DNA from 2 places in the Brevibacterium sp. CSND-B09 genome. Region 2 is predicted to be linked to the other one. Evidence: predicted binding sites of a transcription regulator. Region 2 holds the regulator's gene; the other holds the start of a gene.

Region 1 (8,824 bases), 1.6 Mb from region 2:
TCTGCATGGTCGGCGTTCCAGGGGAGGTCGACGTCGACGACGGTGCCCTGCCGACCCTTCGAGGTCAGGGTGAGTGACCCTTTCAGCAGCTTCGCCCGCTCGCGCATGCCCATGATTCCCGTCCCTTCGACTCCGTCTGGGAGTCCTGTCCCGTCATCGCTGATGCTCACCTGCAGCCGATCCGAGTTCCGTGCGATGACGACTCGTGCGCTGCCGGCGCCGGCATGTCTGAGCACGTTCGTCAGCGCTTCCTGGATGATCCGATAGGCGGCTGCGTCCGTTGACTGGCCGGGTGTCTCTCTCACTCCCTCGGAGTCTGTGGCCCGCCGGTCGTCCACCCTGATGTCAGTGGAGCCGACGAGGCGGGAGACCAGCGCCGGAACGGCGTCGAGCCCGAGGACCGGAGCCAAGGGCGCCGGTCCTGAGGCTTCCGCAGCACCGGTGTCGGAGCGCATCGTGTGCAGCACGGTGCGGACTTCGTTGAGCCCTGTGCGGCTGAGTTCTCTGATGGCCGCGAGTGCGGACCGTGCCTGTTCCGGATCGCGGTCGATGAGGTGTTCGCCGACTCCGGCTTGGACGTTGATCTGGGACAGAGCATGGCCGAGGACGTCGTGGAGGTCCCGGGCGATGCGCAGTCGTTCGGCCTGGACGACCTCGGCGTGGCGTGCGCTCTGTCGGGCTGCCTCCTGGCGACGGAGCTCGCTGCGCCGGCGGACGAATGCGCCGATGCCCACGGCGATGGCGAGCCCCATCGTCGCCGAGACCACCCGTCCTACCGACCAGTCGATTCCCAGCAGGGGACCCAGCAGCAGGCAGCCCGCCCAGACTCCCGCCGCCGAGGCGATCGCCCAGACTGCATTTCCGCGGACGATCGCGGCGACGACGGCGAAGAGGAAGCCGGCGTAGAACGGCGTCGTCCCGGGCCCGGCCTCCGCGGGCGTCCAGGGACCGCGGTCGCTCCACGCACCCGGTCCCATGCCGAATCCGCCGGGGCCCGGATCGGGCGTCGCCGCCGCCCACACGAGGACGTCGAGGAGGACGAGCCCTGCCAGTACGGCGACGCGCGGTCCGGGCCACCGCGCTGCGAAGAGGAAGATCGCCGGTGAGAGGACCGCGGTGCCGATGCGGATGATCATCGCGGCCGCAGACGTCTCGGTCGCCGCGGCGAGGACGATGGCGAACGGCAGCTGCAGCACCGCTGCGACGACGGTGAGCAGGACGACTCGCCTGCGCGCGCGGCGGTCTGGACGGTCCGGTCTCATTCTCCGATCGTAGCGACCCGGACCGGACGCCGTCGTCATCCTCGGGGAGTATCTCCGTCCACCTCGGTGAGAGTACGCGGTCAGAGGATGACGTCGACGAGTCCGAAGTCCCGTGCCGCCTTCGCGTCGAGGACGAGGTCGCGATCGAAGTCACGGTGGATCTGCTCCGGGGTCCGACCGGTGCTGTCGGCGAGCATCTCTTCGACGTCCCGCCGTTGCCGGACGATCTCGTCTGCGGCGACGATGAGGTCGGGGATCGTGCCCCGCGCCCCTTCGGCATGCGGCTGTCGCAGCACGGCGCGGGCGTGGGCGAGCATGGCCCGCTGGCCGGGTTCTCCGGCGGCCAGGAGCACGGCCGCATCGGCGACGGCCTGCCCGACGCAGGTTGTGGCCACGGGTGCGCCGATGTGGTGCATTGCGTCGAAGATCGCCGTCATCGCGGTCAGGGAGCCGCCCGGGGAATTGATGTACATACTGATCGGCAGGTCCCGGCTGCTCGAATCGAGGTGGAGCAGCTGCGCGATGATCGTGTTCGCCACCCCGTCGTCGATGGGCACGCCGAGGTAGACGATGCGGTTGCCGAGCAGATGCGAGTAGACGTCGACGATCTTCTCGCTGCCACCGGTTCGGTCGACGACGTTGGGGATCGTGTACTGGCTCATCGGCTTCCTCCGATCTGAGCTCGCAGGTCGGACGGGGAGTCGATGACGCGATCGATGAGTCCGTACTCAATCGCCTCCTCGGCGGTGAACCACCGGTCGCGCAGGGAGTCTTCGAAGATGCGGTCGTAGGTCTTTCCGGTCGCCTCGGCGATCCGGTGCAGGACGGTGTCTCTGACCGATCGGAGGTCATCGCCCTGGAGTTCGATGTCGGCGGCGGCTCCGCCGATTCCGCTCGATCCTTGGTGGAGGAGGATGCGCGCGTGGGGCAGGGCGAGGCGTCGTCCGGGCGTTCCCATGCTGAGAACGAATTGTCCCGCCGAGGCGGCCCACCCGAAGGCGATCGTGACCACGTCGTTGGGCAGAGCGGCGATGGTGTCGGCGATCGCGTGCATCATCGGCACGGAGCCTCCGGGAGAGTTGATCCACAGGTGGATATCGGAGCGCGGGTCCTCGGCGGAGAGGAGGACGAGTCGGGAGATGATCTCCATTCCGTTCTCGTCGCGCAGTTCGCCGTTGAAGACGACGGACCGGTAGGCGTAGAGCATTCGCTGGGATTCGGGGATCGCGGTGGCCGCGTCGGCCTCGTCGGAGTCGGAGAACAGAGGTGGTCGGCTGTGGGGCGAAGAGTTGAGAGTGAACATGCGTCCACACTGGCAGTGCCGGTGGGAGTGGGGAACCCTGATCCGCTCGGCGCGGACGTCTGCCGCTGTGAGCGGACGGACTCAGTTTCTCTGAACGGCCCGCACAGGCCCGCGTGCTAGCATCGACGCACTGGTTAGGGGGCGAGATGATGGCGAATATGTGGCTGACTCTGCAGCTGCTCGTCGTCGTGCTCTCTTCCGATCTCGACTCGGTCGTACCCCAGTCCCCCACTCATCTCATCGTCCTGGCACTCCTCGGTGCGGCCCTGCTGACGCCGATCGCCGCATGGGCGAGCATGGCTCTGCTGCGTGTGCTCTCGCTGTCGGCGCGCCCGCCGTCTCTGCCGGGCACGCGCCGAAGCATCCGCGAATTCCGCATGCCGGAGGAGCCCGGAACTCCAGGTACGGCCCTGCCCAGAGCCCCTTCTTCCGTCGTTCACGCCATCGCCTGAACGACCTGTTCCGTACGGAACGTCTCCCCGCCTCGGCGCGGGCAATTGTCATCAATCGTCACGGTGATGGCCTTCAACGGCCCATTCAACCGCGCCTCAGTGCGCCCTGTCCGAAGGACACTCACCTGTGAACATCTACGAATTCCTGCCCATCCGCCTGCTCGTCGAGGCCGCCTACACGGTGGTCACGGGGATCAGCGACATTCTCGAACCGCTCGCCGGCGGCTTCAGTGCCGCCCTGGCCGTCATCGTGCTCACCGTCCTGGTCCGCGTCGTGCTCATCCCCGTCGGGGTGTCCCAGGTCAGGGCAGGCATCACTCGGAAACGACTGGCCCCGAAGATCAAAGAGCTGCAGACGAAGTACAAGAAGCAGCCCGAACTCATGCAGCAGAAGCTCATGGAGCTGTACAAAGAGGAGAATGCTTCCCCCTTTGCCGGATGCCTGCCGGTGCTGGCACAGACCCCAGTGCTCATGGCCGTCTATGGCCTCTTCATCAATGCGACGATCGGCGGGCACGCCAATGAGCTGCTCGGTCATACGCTCTTCGGTCTGCCCCTGAACACGAGCTTCGTCAGACTGCTCGGCGCCGGCGATCTGACCGGCACCGCGATCACGGTCTACCTCATCCTCGTCGTCCTCATCGCCGTCGTCGCGGGGTTCTCCCGACACCTGCTCACCCCGGCCACACCCGAGACCCCGACCGCTCCCTCGACGAAGACCGGAGCAGATGCTCCGGCGATGCCGGATCTGTCCGGAGTGATGAAGACCCTGAGCTTCATGCCCTTCCTCACCGCGATCTTCGCGCTCTTCGTCCCCTTGGCCGCCGCTCTCTACCTGGCGACGACGACCACGTGGACGCTCGGCGAACGGCTCGTCCTCAACCGCCTCCTCGGCGCGAACGATCCCCAGCCCGAGCAGTCCTCTGCCACCCGCGGCTGACCCGGGACGCGACGCTGCCCGCAGCAACGACAGAGCCCGGGACGAAAGAACGGAATCTTTCGACCCGGGCTCATTCCGGTTCGAACGCGTCACTCAGAGGCGACGGCCGGTACAGGGCCGCCTCGGTGATCAGGCGATGATCGGCTCCGGGCGAGTGTCGGCCACGACCTTGAGTGCGCCGTCAACGACCGTGGCACGCACGGTGCCGCCCTCATCGACCGCCTCGGTGACGAGGAGATCGGCGATGCGGTCGTCGAGCTCGCGCTGGATCGTGCGACGCAGCGGACGGGCACCGAACTCGGGTTCGTAGCCTTCATCGGCCAGCCAGTCGAGAGCCTCTGCCGAGACGTCGAGGGCGATGCCCTGAGCCTCGAGGCGCTGCTTCGACGCGGCCAGCTGGTGATCGACGATGGACCGCAGCTGCTCGCGATCGAGCCGCGAGAACATCACGGTGTCATCGATGCGGTTGATGAACTCCGGCCGCATGAACTCCTTGAGGCGACCCATGACCTTGGCCTTGAGATCCTTCTCCGCGTCTCCCGCAGCTCCGGAGGCGAAGCCCAGCGGAGTGCCGGACATGAACTCGGAGCCGAGGTTCGAGGTCATGATGACCACGGTGTTGCGGAAGTCGACCGTGCGGCCCTGACCGTCGGTGAGCCGTCCGTCGTCGAGGACCTGCAGCAGCAGGTTGAACGCATCCGGATGGGCCTTCTCGACCTCGTCGAGGAGGATGACCGAATACGGGCGACGGCGGACCTTCTCCGTCAGCTGCCCTGCCTCGTCGTAGCCGACGTAGCCGGGAGGAGCACCGACGAGGCGGGACACCGTGTGGCGTTCGCCGAACTCGCTCATATCGAAGCGGATCATGGCCGACTCGTCGTCGAACAGGGTCTGCGCCAGAGCCTTCGCCAGCTCGGTCTTGCCGACACCGGTGGGGCCGAGGAAGAGGAAGCTGCCGATGGGACGGTTGGGATCGGCCATACCGGTCTGGCTGCGGCGGATGGCGCGCGACACGGCGGTCACGGCTTCGTCCTGTCCGACCACGCGGTCGTGGAGGACCTCTTCCATGTTCGCCAGTCGTGCCTTCTGGCTCTGCGTCATCCGCGCTGCCGGGATTCCGGTGGCCCGGGAGACCACATGCGCGATCTCCTGCTCACCGATGATCGCCTCGGCGGCAGCCGTCTTCACGGCCTCCGCGTCCGGGTTCTCAGCGGATTCGATCCGAGCGGTCACCTCGTTGATCTCATCGCGGACACGGCCGGCACGCTCGTAGTCCTCCACCTCGATAGCGGACTTCTTCTCCGCTTCGAGTTCGGAGAGATTGAGCTTGAGCGCGTCGATATCGACCGCGGGTCCGCGCCTGAGCGACATCCGGGCGCCCGCCTGGTCGATGAGGTCGATGGCCTTGTCCGGCAGGAAGCGGTCGGTGATGTAGCGGTTCGACAGCTCCACGGCCGCACGGACCGCCTCGGCAGTGTAGGTGACCTCGTGGAACTCCGCGTAGCGATCCTTCAGCCCGTCGATGATCGTCACCGCATCCTCGACGCTCGGCTCGCCCACGGTCACCGGCTGGAAGCGACGCTCGAGAGCCGAATCCTTCTCGATGGTGCGGTACTCCTTGAGCGTGGTCGCGCCGATCATGTGCAGATCGCCGCGGGCCAGGCGCGGTTTGAGGATGTTGCCGGCGTCCATCGAGTTCGCCTCGCCGTTGCCGCCGGCGCCGACGAGGGTGTGGAGTTCATCGACGAAGACGATCATGTCCCCGTCGTCGGCGATCTCGTTGAGCGCTCCGGTCAGGCGCTCTTCGAAGTCACCGCGGTAGCGCGTGCCGGCGAGCATTCCCGGCATATCGAGCGCGATGATGCGCTTGCCCTGCAGCTGCTTGGGAACTTCGCCCGAGTGGATGGCCTGAGCGAGGCCTTCGGCGACCGCGGTCTTGCCGACACCGGCCTCGCCGAGGAGAACCGGGTTGTTCTTCGTCCGGCGGGCGAGGATCTCGATCGTCTGCTCGATCTCCTCCGAGCGGCCGATGACGGGATCGAGTTTGCCTTCGGCTGCGAGCTCGGTGAGGTCCGTGCCGAACTTCTCCAGTACGGATTCCTGACCGTCCTCGCCTTCGGCCTCCTGGCCGGGGTGCATACCTGCGGCTTCGGCCGCCTCGGCACCGGCCTGCAGTGCAGCCTGGGTGACGCCTGCCTGGGCGAGGATCCGACCGGCGGGCATCTCCTGGTTGAGCACGAAGGCGAAGAACATGTGTTCGGGATCGATGTAGGTCGACCCGAAGGCTCGCGCCACCTGGTAGGCGTCGAGCAGGGCGCGCTGGGCCGAACCGGTCAGCGTGGGCGTGGAATCCGCCTCGGTGTCGGTGCTGGCCGGAAGGCGCTCTTCGATCGCATGGGCGATGGCCTCGGGATCGGCGCCGGCCTGGCGCACGGCGGAGATTCCGGGTTCGGAATCGACCATGGTGCGCAGGATGTGGAGCGCGTCGACCTCGGACTGACCGTGTCGTCCTGCGAACTCCGCGGCCGCTTCGATGACCTCGTGGCTGCGCTTGCTCAGCAGTCGGTTGATGTCGACGGAACGGCCTCGGCGAGCTCCGGTCTGCCCCTGGAGGAAACGAGCGAGGAACTCGTCGAACGAGTCTCCGCCCGAGCCTGCGGGTCCGAAGAATGTGGCCAAAGCTGACCTCCTCTTTCAAAGTTGAGCGTATACGACTCAATCAACAGGTGCATGCGGACATATATTCCCACCTGTCGACCGCCCGACGACGGAGTGTGAACAACATCACCGTCGAGAAATGCATTGAATGCATTTCTGCATTTGGTGCAAATTTGCAAGAGGTGCATAATTTTCTGGTGAGTTCCGAACCGACCGAATCCCTGCGCGAGCGCCAGACCCGTGAGCGCCGTGCGTCCATCCACGCCGCGGCCGTCGATCTCGTCTTCGATCATGGACTCGACGAGGTGACTGTGGCTCGGATCGCGGAAGCTGCGGAGGTCTCGACGCGCACGTTCTTCAACTATTTCCCTACCAAGGAGATGGCGATCGTCGGACTGACGACCTCCGACGATATCGCCGCCGCTCTGCAGCGATTCATCGAGGACTTCGAGCCCCGGCGCGAGCGTCTGGTGGAGGATCTCTCCTTCACCATCCGCGCCGCGTTCGAATTCCTGCTGCCGCGGTCGGCGAACAAGCAGAAGCTGCGCGCGATCCAGGCTCGGCATCCGCACCTCGGCATGCTCAGCATGGAGACGAAACGGCACTACTCCGAGCAGATCATCACCGGCATCCGCCGGCGGATCGAACGTCGCGGAATCACCTTTGCCGATGACGACACCGCCGCACGGGCCACGCGGATGCTCGCGCAGCTGTGCAGCATCCCGCTCGAGCACGCTTTCGCCTCCGCGCGATTCGACACCGAACACGAATTGGACGACGAACGGGTGGACCAGGCGTTCACCTCCTCGATCGAACTGTTCCTGACCCTCTTAGAAAGGCTGAAATGACCACTACCGCCACCGAGCCCGCTGCCGAGAAGCAGCACGGCGCCGAGGAGGAGCCGGAGATCGAGACCTCGTCGGTCATCCTGCTATTCACCGGCCTGATGCTGGCAATGTTCATGTTCTCGCTCAACCAGACCATGCTGGCCACGGCCCTGCCGACCATCGTCGGTGACCTCAACGGCGTCGACCAGATGCTTTGGGTCTCGACGGCGTTCATGTTGGCGTCGACGATCATGATGCCGATCTACGGCAAGTTGGGCGATTCGTTCAACCGGAAGAAGATCTTCATCTTCGCCATCTGCATGTTCATCCTCGGTTCGATCGTCGGCTTCCTGGCCCACAACATGGCCGTCCTCATCACCGCACGCGTCATTCAGGGCCTCGGCGGCGGCGGTCTCATCATCCTCTCGCAGGCTCTCATCGCCGCGGTTGTGCCGGCGCGCAAACGCGGCCCGTATATGGGCATCATGGGGGCGAACTTCGCGGTCACCTCGGTGGCGGGACCGCTGATCGGAGGCTGGATCACCGAGGGTCCGGGCTGGCGCTGGACATTCGCTCTCAATCTTCCGTTCGGCGTGCTCGCGCTCATCGCCGCCATCCTCTTCCTCAAGGTCCCCAAGTCGGATCGGTCGGTCAAACGCCATGTCGATGTCGCGGGAATGATCCTCATCGCCGAATTCACCTCGGCACTCATCCTCACGACTTCGTGGGGCGGGCATCAGTACGACTGGGACGATCCGATCATCATCGGACTCATCGCCATCGCCGTCATCAGCGCCGTCGTCTTCGTCTTCGTCGAACAGGCTGTGCCCGAACCCGTCATCCCGATGTTCGTGTTCAAGGACACGAACTTCGTCCTCTGCACGATCGCCGGCATGTGCATCGCCATCGGCATGTTCGGCGTACTTTCGTACATGCCCACATTCCTGCAGATGGCCCACGGGATCGAAGCGACCAAGGCCGGGCTCCTCATGGTGCCCATGATGGCCGTGATGCTGCCGAGCTCGGTCATCATCGGCTTCGTCGTCTCGAAGACGGGACGGTACAAGTGGTACCCGGTGCTCGGCAGCGCGATCGTCGGCGTCGCCCTCTTCCTCATGGGGACCTTCGTCACGGCCGATCAGAACGTTCTCGTCGTCATCGGCTGCCTGTGTGTGCTGGGCCTCGGCCTGGGACTGTCGATGCAGATGCTCGTGCTCATCGTCCAGAACTCGTTCCCGGTGGCGATGGTCGGCACGGCGACGGCGTCGAACAACTTCTTCCGGCAGATCGGCGGCACGCTGGGCATGTCGCTGATCGGTTCGCTCTTCACCTCGCGGCTGGCATCCAACCTCGAGGACGGCATCAAGTCCCTGGGACCCCAG
Region 2 (8,824 bases):
TTGAGTCTGGTGTACGCAACTTTGATGAGGCCGACTTGACGGTCGGAACCTCGAAGAGAATACTTGAGTCCGGTTGGCTCAATGTGTGCGGTCGAGTGGTTCTGACTCAAGAACCGGAGCCGCCCGATCGCACACATTCGAGTCGCAGGAACTCACGATCTGTAAGGAGAGAAAACTATGGCACGTGCAGTCGGAATCGACCTCGGAACCACGAACTCCGTCGTCACCGTCCTCGAGGGCGGCGACCCGAAGGTCATCGCAAACGCGGAAGGCGGTCGCACCACCCCGTCCGTCGTCGCAGTCAACAAGAACGGCGACTCCCTCGTCGGTGAGATCGCCAAGCGCCAGGCCGTCACGAACATCAAGAACACCGTCGCATCGGTCAAGCGCCACATGGGCACCGACTGGTCCACCGAGATCGGCGGCAAGAAGATGACGGCCCCCGAAGTTTCGGCCCGCATCCTCCAGAAGCTTAAGCACGACGCCGAAGAGTACCTGCAGGAGAAGGTCACCGACGCGGTGATCACCGTTCCCGCATACTTCAACGATGCTGAGCGCCAGGCAACCAAGGACGCCGGTGAGATCGCCGGCCTCAACGTCTCGCGCATCATCAACGAACCCACTGCTGCCGCTCTTGCCTACGGCCTCGAGCGCGGCAAGGAAGACGAGCTCATCCTCGTCTTCGACCTCGGTGGCGGTACCTTCGACGTCTCCCTGCTGGAAGTCGGCAAGGACGAAGACGACTTCTCCACCATTCAGGTCCGTGCGACCTCCGGTGACAACCGCCTCGGCGGTGACGACTGGGATCAGCGCATCGTCGACTGGCTGGTCGAGCAGGTCAAGAACAACTACGGCGTGGACCTGACCAAGGATGCCACCGCTCTGCAGCGCCTCAAGGAAGCCGCAGAGCAGGCCAAGAAGGAACTGTCCTCGGCCACCAGCACGAACATCTCGCTGCAGTACCTGTCGATGAGCGAGAACGGACCTATCCACCTGGATGAGACCCTCACCCGTGCGAAGTTCGAGGACCTGACCAAGGACCTCCTCGAGCGCACCAAGGCTCCGTTCCACGCAGTCATGAAGGACGCCGGTGTCTCCGTCAGCGACATTGACCACGTCGTCCTCGTGGGCGGTTCGACCCGTATGCCCGGCGTCTCCGCCGTCGTCACCGAACTCACCGGAGGCAAGGAGCCCAACAAGGGCGTCAACCCCGATGAGGTCGTCGCCATCGGCGCCGCCGTTCAGGCCGGTGTCCTCGTGGGTGAGCGCAAGGACGTCCTGCTCATCGACGTCACCCCGCTCTCGCTCGGACTCGAGACCAAGGGCGGCGTGATGACCAAGCTCATCGAGCGCAACACCCCGATCCCGACCAAGCGCTCGGAGACCTTCACCACCGCTGAGGACAACCAGCCCTCCGTGTCGATCCAGGTCTTCCAGGGTGAGCGTGAGTTCACTCGCGACAACAAGAACCTCGGCACCTTCGAGCTGACCGGTATCGCTCCGGCTCCGCGCGGTGTGCCGCAGATCGAGGTCGCCTTCGACATCGACGCCAACGGCATCGTCCACGTGTCGGCCACCGACAAGGGCACCGGCACCGAGCAGTCGATGACGATCACCGGCGGTTCCGCACTGCCGAAGGAAGACATCGACCGCATGGTCCGCGAGGCCGAGGAGCACGCAGAAGAGGACAAGAAGCGCCGTGAGGCTGCCGACGTCCGCAACAATGCGGAGAACCTCGCCTACCAGACCGAGAAGCTGCTGACCGACAATGCCGACAAGCTGCCGGAAGAGCTCAAGACCGAGATGCAGGGCGATGTCGACGCCGTCAAGGAAGCCCTCAAGGGTGAAGACGACGACGCCGTGAAGAGCGCCTACGACAAGCTCGTGGAGAACCAGCAGAAGATCGGCGAAGCCATCTACAGCCAGCAGGGCGGTGCCGAAGGCGCCGAAGCTGCCGGTGAAGGCGCAGCCGATGCGAGCGCAGACGACGATGTCGTCGACGCCGAAGTTGTCGACGATGAGGATGAGGAGAAGAAGTAATGACTGCCGAGGGCAACGACAAGTCGTCCGAGGAGCCAGGCTTCACCTTCAGTGACAAGCGCCGGGTCGATCCGAACACCGGTGAGGTCCGTCCCGAGGCCGACGCCCAGTCGGCCTCGGCCGGGGCCGGCGAGGAGCCGACCGCGGACCCGAATGCCGAACAGGCTGCCGCGGCCGATGCCAGCGACCTCGGTGTGGACATCCCGTCCGATGCCTCGGGTCTCGAGGACATCGAGCCGGAGGCCGAGCCCGAACCGGGTTCTGAGGCAGCGGGATACCTGGCCGACCTCAAGCGCATCAACGCCGAATATGCGGCCTACCGGATGCGGGCCGACCGCGAACGTGAGCGTGCGGCGCTCGGCGGCACGATCAAGGTCGTCGAGGCCCTGATTCCCGTGCTCGACGAGGTCAAGCTCGCTCGCGACAACGGCGATGTCACCGGGCCTTTCGAGACCCACGTGAACAAGCTGGTCGAATCGCTGAACAAGCTCGGCGTCGAGCAGTACGGAGAGGTCGGCGACGAGTTCGATCCGAACATCCACGAAGCGCTCATGCAGCAGCCTTCGGATGAGGTCGAGAATCCGACGCTCTTCCTGGTCATGCAGCCGGGCTACCGGATCGGGGAGCGCATCATCCGCGCCGCCCGCGTCGGTGTCCAGCAGCCGGAAGACTGAGCAGCGACCACGATCGCCGAGGCGGCCGCCCGCCCCGCACGCCGGTTCACCGACGTACGGGGCCGGGGAACCGCCTCGGCGGCGGTCCGGATCTTCGGGGCATTGCCCCGGGGGTGCGGATTGTGAGAGGACAAGTGAATACCGTGATGACAGGATTGATTGGAAGGAAGGGAGGTGCCAGGTGAATACCGGACCTCAGAATGATTGGTTCGACAAGGACTTCTACAAAACCCTCGGCGTCTCCAAGGATGCTTCCGATGCCGAGATCAAGAAGGCCTATCGCAAGCTCGCGCGCAAGTATCACCCGGACGCCAACCCCGGTGATGAGAAGGCCGAGGAGAAGTTCAAGGAGATCGGCCAGGCCCACCAGGTGCTCTCCGACAAGGAATCCCGGGCTCAGTACGATCAGGTCCGTGCCATGGGCGGCGGTGCCAGGTTCAGCGCCGGTTCCGGTGGACCCGGCGGGGCTGCCGGCGGCGGATTCGACGACGTGTTCTCCGACCTCTTCGGAGGCGGCGGACGCACCCGGACCCGCACGACCTACGGCGGCGGGGGAGACGTTCCCCCGGACCTGGCGGATCTGCTCGGCGGATTCGGCGGAGGTTTCGGCGGTGGCGGCGGATACGGCGGCTACCAGCCTCCGGTCAAGGGCGGCGACATCAAGTCGAGCACGACGCTGTCGTTCACCGAAGCCATCGACGGCGCCTCGGTGAAGCTGAACATGCCCGGCGGGAAGCCGCTGACCGTGCGCACCCCGATCGGGGTCAAGGACGGACAGAAGATCCGCCTGGCCGGCAAGGGCAAGGCCAGCCCCAACGGCGGCGAGCCCGGTGACGTCATCCTCACCGTGCACGTGAGCCCGCACCCGGTCTTCACCCGCGATGGTGACAACCTGCGGATGGATCTGCCGATCAGCTTCGACGAGGCGGCTCTCGGCGCCGAGGTCAAGGTGCCGACTCTGGGCGGAATGCCTGTCAAGGTCAAGGTCGCGCCGGGTACACCGTCGGGACGGACCCTGCGCGTGCGGGGCAAAGGTGTGAAGACGAAGAAGGGCACCGGCGATCTGCTGGCGACAGTCGAGATCGTGGCGCCGAAGAACCTGTCCAAGGAAGCCAAGCAAGCGGTCGAGTCGTTCAAAGCCGCCACTGAAGGTGAGGACCCACGCGCCGGCTTGCTGGACAAAGCCAAGGCCAGCTGAGGTGGTGAATCACAATGCACATTTCATCGAGTGCGGCGGTGTATGTCATCTCGGTGGCCGCGGATCTGGCGGGCATGCACCCGCAGACGCTGCGGCAGTATGACCGACTGGGTCTCGTCTCTCCGGAACGCACTGCGGGCCGGGGCCGGCGTTATTCCGGGAAGGACATCGCCAAGCTGCGACTGATCCAGCAGCTGTCGCAGGACGAGGGAGTCAACCTCGTCGGGATCAAGAAGATCATCGACCTGCAGAATCAGGTCGATGCGCTCAAGAGCCGCAACGAGGAGCTTGAGGACGAGGTTCGGGCACGCCGGTCGGCGCAGGAACGCGATGCGCGTGTCTTCGCGGCCGGAACCGTGGGCGGAGACGTCGTCTCGATCTCGAGGGGACGACGCCCACAGGGTCGCCCTGAGCCGGGAGCTCTGGTGCTGTACAACCGGTACCGACGCGGCTGATCCTGACGAGGCCCGACTGGGACGCTGAGAACAGCGTCGAGGCGGAGTGCGAACCGAACTTTCGGTGCGCACTCCGCCTTTTCGCGTTGCTCGACGAATCCAGTTCATTGCGGCGCAGAAAAGTACACGTGTTGTGCGACACTGACTCTGTGAACGAGAAAGAGAAGGTTCGACAGGTCGCCGACAGTGCCGATTCGGCGGCTCAGGAAGCCGCGGACAGCCGCTGGTTCGAGCGTGTGGCCCGCGCGGGCTTCATTGCCAATGGGTTGGTCCACGCGATCCTCGGTGCGACGGCCGTGACGATCGGCCTGGGGCAGGGCGGCGGCGAAGCCGACCAGGCCGGAGCGGTCGGACAGATCGCTTCACAGCCCTTCGGCCTGGTGCTGATCGTGATCTGCTTCCTCGGCTGTGCGCTGATGGCGTTGTGGTGCTTGGTCAACGCGTTCTTCGGTGCGTCGTCGCTGCGCGGTGCCGGAACTCGCGACCCGCAGGAGAAGCAGGGGAGGAAACAGTGGATCGACTTCTTCTCGACGGTCGGTTCTGCCATTGCCTATGTGGTGGTTGCCGCGACCTTCTCCCAGTTCGTCTTCGGCGGAGGATCGGACTCGGGCAAAGTGAGCTCACAGGCCTCGACGACCGTGGCGAAGGCCCCGGGCGGACTGTATATCCTCATGGCTGCCGGCGCCGTGATTGCGCTCATCGGCATCGTGTTCTGTATCAATGGTCTGCGCCGGAAGTGGAAAGATGAGCTTCGTCGGCCGCGCAGCGCGTTCACCCGCTTCCTCGTCGGGTTCACCGGTGTTGTCGGGTATCTGGGCAAAGGTGCGACGCTGCTGTCGGTGGGCATCCTCATCGTGGTGTCTGCGGCGACCGGTGATCCGGAGGAGTTCACTGGTATCGACGGTGCGCTCAAGGGCATGCGCGATCAGCCGTTCGGGCCGTATCTGCTGTTGGCCGTGGGTCTCGGCCTGGTCCTCTACGGGGTCTTCCTCGCCCTGCGCTCGAGGTACGACCGCATGGAATGAGCTGTCTTCTGCCCGGCTGCAGATGTTTGGCCGCTGATGTTTGGCCGCTGAGATACGAAGAAGGGCGCGAACCCAACTGGGTTCGCGCCCTTCTTCGACTCACGCCCGGCACAGTCGAGCCGGCACGCTCTCAGGCCAGTGGCTATCAGATCTCAGCGGGATCCTTGGCAACCTTCTTGCGGCGCATGGTCATGGCGACTGCGACTCCACCGATGAGGAGGAGGCCGGCGCCGCCGACGAGGCCGGTCAGCTCGGTACCGGTGCGGGGCAGGTCGCCGCCGTTGCCGGCATCTCCGTTGTCGCCATCGTCGTTTCCGCCGTTGCCGTCTTCATCGCCGCCACCAGCGTTCGGATCTTCCTCGACCGAGAAGTCACCGGTCAGCTCGTCATCGCCGCAGGTGACGGTGACGTCGTAATCGCCGACGTAGGCCGATGCGTTGGAGGCGCTGGTGCCGTAGACGTTGACGTTGGCCTTGCCTTCGTCGTCAGCCTGGACGGTCTTGTCGAAGGCGGTGACGCTCGACTCGCCCTTGGGGTTGACGAGGAAGCGGACGTCTTCACCGGGCTCACAGTTCTCGACGGCGAGCGTGACGCCCTTATCTTCCTTGACGAAGTCAGCAGGCGTGATCGACTCGGGGGAGACGGTCAGCTTGGCTTCTTCAACCGGAGCGGTGGGCTCTTCGGTCTCGTCTTCGGTGATGACGAAGTCCTGAGCCGGGGAGTTGGTTTCCGACTCCTGGTCGACGCCCCAGACGGAGTAGTCGCCGGCCGGAAGCGCTTCGTCGCCCTCGAACTTCAGGGTTGCGGAGATCTTTCCTTTGTCGTCGGCTTCGACTTCCTTGGTCGCGAACGGCGACGTTGCGTTGCCGCCGACGACGGTGACCTTGCTGTTCGGGGTGAAGCCCTCGCCGGTGACCTTGATGCCGTTCTCTGCGAACTCGCTCTCCGTGAACTTGTCGGCGTTGAGCGAGACCTTCGGGTCGACCTCGGGAGCCTCGGGCTCGTCTGTGTCGTCGACGACGGAGAAGCTCAGCCCGTCATAGGTGCGCTCCTCGCCATCGCGAGTGATCGTGACGGAGAAGTCGACCTTGCCGTTCTCGATGTCTTCGGCGGGCTGAGTCGAGTAGATGTTGTATTCGAAGGTATCGCCCTCAGCAGTTCCGGCTTCGCCGGTGAGCGAATCCGAGATCTTGTCTCCGGCTTCAAGACCGGTGATCGTGACGACGATTCCCTTGTCCTTGTTGGCGAGGTCCTCGGCGGTGATCTCCTTGGGGGAGGTTGTCACCTTCGCTTCGATGGCCTGCGCCTCAGCCTCAGGCGACTCCGAAGGAGTGCTCTCCTGGGCGTCGCCGGAGTTCTTGACGACAGTGTGCGAGTAGCTGTCCGAACCGGGAGCAGCGATGACTGGGGATGCGGCCAGGCCGGTGATGGCGATGGCCACCGCGGGGGCGAGGGCGAGCTTCTTCATGTATTTCCTTAGAAAATTACAGCTGGGTGTGAAGTATTACGAATGTAACAGTAATGCAACATTCACCACACACATAGTTGTGGTCGTTTTGTTCACTACTGAAGTCGGCGAGCCGTCAGAGTTCATTCTCCAATCACCGTGAACGGTTCGTCCGGCGCGAACATCAGGACAGAAGGAAGGGCGGCTCAGTGTCTGCTGAGCCGCCCTTCCCTTGCCGATCTAGGCTATCGGCCTGTCTCGGATCAGAAGCTCGTCGGAGTCTGTCCGAACTTGTTCTTGCGGCCGGTCAGTGCGATCGCGGCGCCACCGACGAGGAGGAGCAGGGCTCCCGTCGTCAGTCCACCGAGGTCGGCACCGGTGCGAGGCAACTGGCTGCCGTCATCTCCGCCGCCGTTGCCGGCATTGCCGTTGTCTCCGCCGTCAGATCCGCCGCCGTTGGCGCCTTCAGTGACCGTGAAGGAGTCCTTCATGGTGTCATCGCCGCAGGTCGCGGTCGCAGTGTACGCACCGACGTAGGCGGAGACATCCGACGAGGTGCCGAAGACGTTGACGGAGGCATTGCCTTCGTCGTCAGCCTTGACGGTGTTCTCGTAGGCCGTGACGTTGATGCCCTTCGGGTTGACCTCGAAGTGGACGTCTGCGCCGGGCTCGCAGTTCTCGACGGCGAGGGTGACGCCCTTCTTCTCATTGGCGAAGTCCGCCGCCTCGATCGTTTTCGGTGAGACCTTGAAGGTCGCCTCGGCGGGAGCCTCGGTCTCACCATCGTCTTCACCGACAACGTTGATGTTGCCGTTGAGAGTCTCCGACTCGGTGCCTTCGCGGTCGATGGTGACAGTGAACGGAACCTTGCCGACCTCGAGGTTCGCGGGGTTGCCCTCGTACCAGAGGTGGAGCTTGTAGTCACCGTCAGCCTCTGCGGTCTCACTCTTGCCGGTGAGCGAGTCGGTGATCGTGTCGCCCTTCTTCACGCCGGAGACGGTGACTGTCACGCCCTTGTCCTTGTTGGCGAGATCCTCTGCGGTGATCTCCTTAGGATCGACCTTGAGCGAAGCGTCGATCGGATCGACGGCGTCCTCGTCTTCGTCGGTGACGGTGACAGTCACAGCTGGTGCCGACTGAGTCGAGTCGGTGTCAGTGAAGGTGAGTTCGATGGTGCCCGCCTCTAGCGAGGACGGAGCGGTTACGACGCCGCTGACGTTGCCATCTTCGTCGGCCACAACCTCGTCGGCCTGGGGCTTGGCGGCCTGGGGCGAAACGGACTTTCCTGTGACCGAGACGGTGCTGCCGGGGGTGAAGCCTGAACCGGTGAAGGGGAGACCGTTCTTTTTGAACTCCTCGACCGTGATCTCGTTCGTGCCAAGCTTCACCTTTGGGTCAATGACGGGATCGTCATCGCCTACTTCGTCGACGACATTTATCTCGCCCTTTAGCGTTGTGGAATCCTCGCCGCGGGTGACAGTCACATCGAATGGAACTGGGCCCTCTTCGAGCTTCTTCGGGTCGCCCTCGTACCAGAGATGAAGTTTGACGTCACCGTCAGCCTCGGCTGTCTGGGTCTTCCCGGTGAGGGAGTCCGTGATCTTGTCGCCTTCCTTGACGCCTGAGACCGTGACGTCGACGCCCTTGCTCTCGTCTGCGAGATCCTCTGCGGTGATCTCGTCTGGGGACACCGAGAGCTTGGCGTCGATCGGGTCGGCTTCGTCCGCCAAAAGAGTGACGAGCCCGCTCTCGGTTGCCGCAGTGGTACCGTCCCGCTGCACCTGGACTGCGAAGGAAACCGACTCCTGCGAGACCTCCGAGGAGGAGCGCAGCTTCATCGTCGCGGTCGAACCCTGAGCGGTGACGGCAGGACCGGTCAGTCCGGACTTAGCAGCGACCTTGTCGCCCTTCTCGAGGCCGGTGACCTTGACGGTCACACCGTCCTCGTGGAGCTCCTCGGCGGTGACCTCACCAGACGTCACCTG

The links. The regulator HspR, encoded in region 2, represses chaperone genes until heat shock. The targets are predictions, from matches to a motif close to AAGTTGAGTCNNNNNGACTCAACTT.
Region 1: ACU4IU_RS04445 (ATP-dependent Clp protease ATP-binding subunit) is a predicted target of HspR. The motif match lies at 6,655-6,679, and genes of this name have one in related genera.

What each region holds. Positions count from the first base shown of each region.
Region 1 covers NZ_JBREGI010000001.1:910,401-919,224, forward strand. Annotated here, with positions in the region: gene ACU4IU_RS04420 (sensor histidine kinase) at 1-1,262, opposite strand, end outside; gene ACU4IU_RS04425 (ClpP family protease) at 1,343-1,924, opposite strand; gene ACU4IU_RS04430 (ClpP family protease) at 1,921-2,565, opposite strand; gene ACU4IU_RS04435 (hypothetical protein) at 2,712-3,017, shown strand; gene ACU4IU_RS04440 (YidC/Oxa1 family membrane protein insertase) at 3,145-3,957, shown strand; gene ACU4IU_RS04445 (ATP-dependent Clp protease ATP-binding subunit) at 4,087-6,636, opposite strand; gene ACU4IU_RS04450 (TetR/AcrR family transcriptional regulator) at 6,813-7,463, shown strand; gene ACU4IU_RS04455 (DHA2 family efflux MFS transporter permease subunit) at 7,460-8,824, shown strand, end outside.
Region 2 covers NZ_JBREGI010000001.1:2,551,658-2,560,481, forward strand. Annotated here, with positions in the region: gene dnaK (molecular chaperone DnaK) at 178-2,040, shown strand; gene ACU4IU_RS11415 (nucleotide exchange factor GrpE) at 2,040-2,714, shown strand; gene ACU4IU_RS11420 (DnaJ C-terminal domain-containing protein) at 2,896-3,912, shown strand; gene ACU4IU_RS11425 (heat shock protein transcriptional repressor HspR) at 3,927-4,367, shown strand; gene ACU4IU_RS11430 (DUF1206 domain-containing protein) at 4,517-5,392, shown strand; gene ACU4IU_RS11435 (lipoprotein 17-related variable surface protein) at 5,538-6,860, opposite strand; gene ACU4IU_RS11440 (hypothetical protein) at 7,103-8,824, opposite strand, start outside.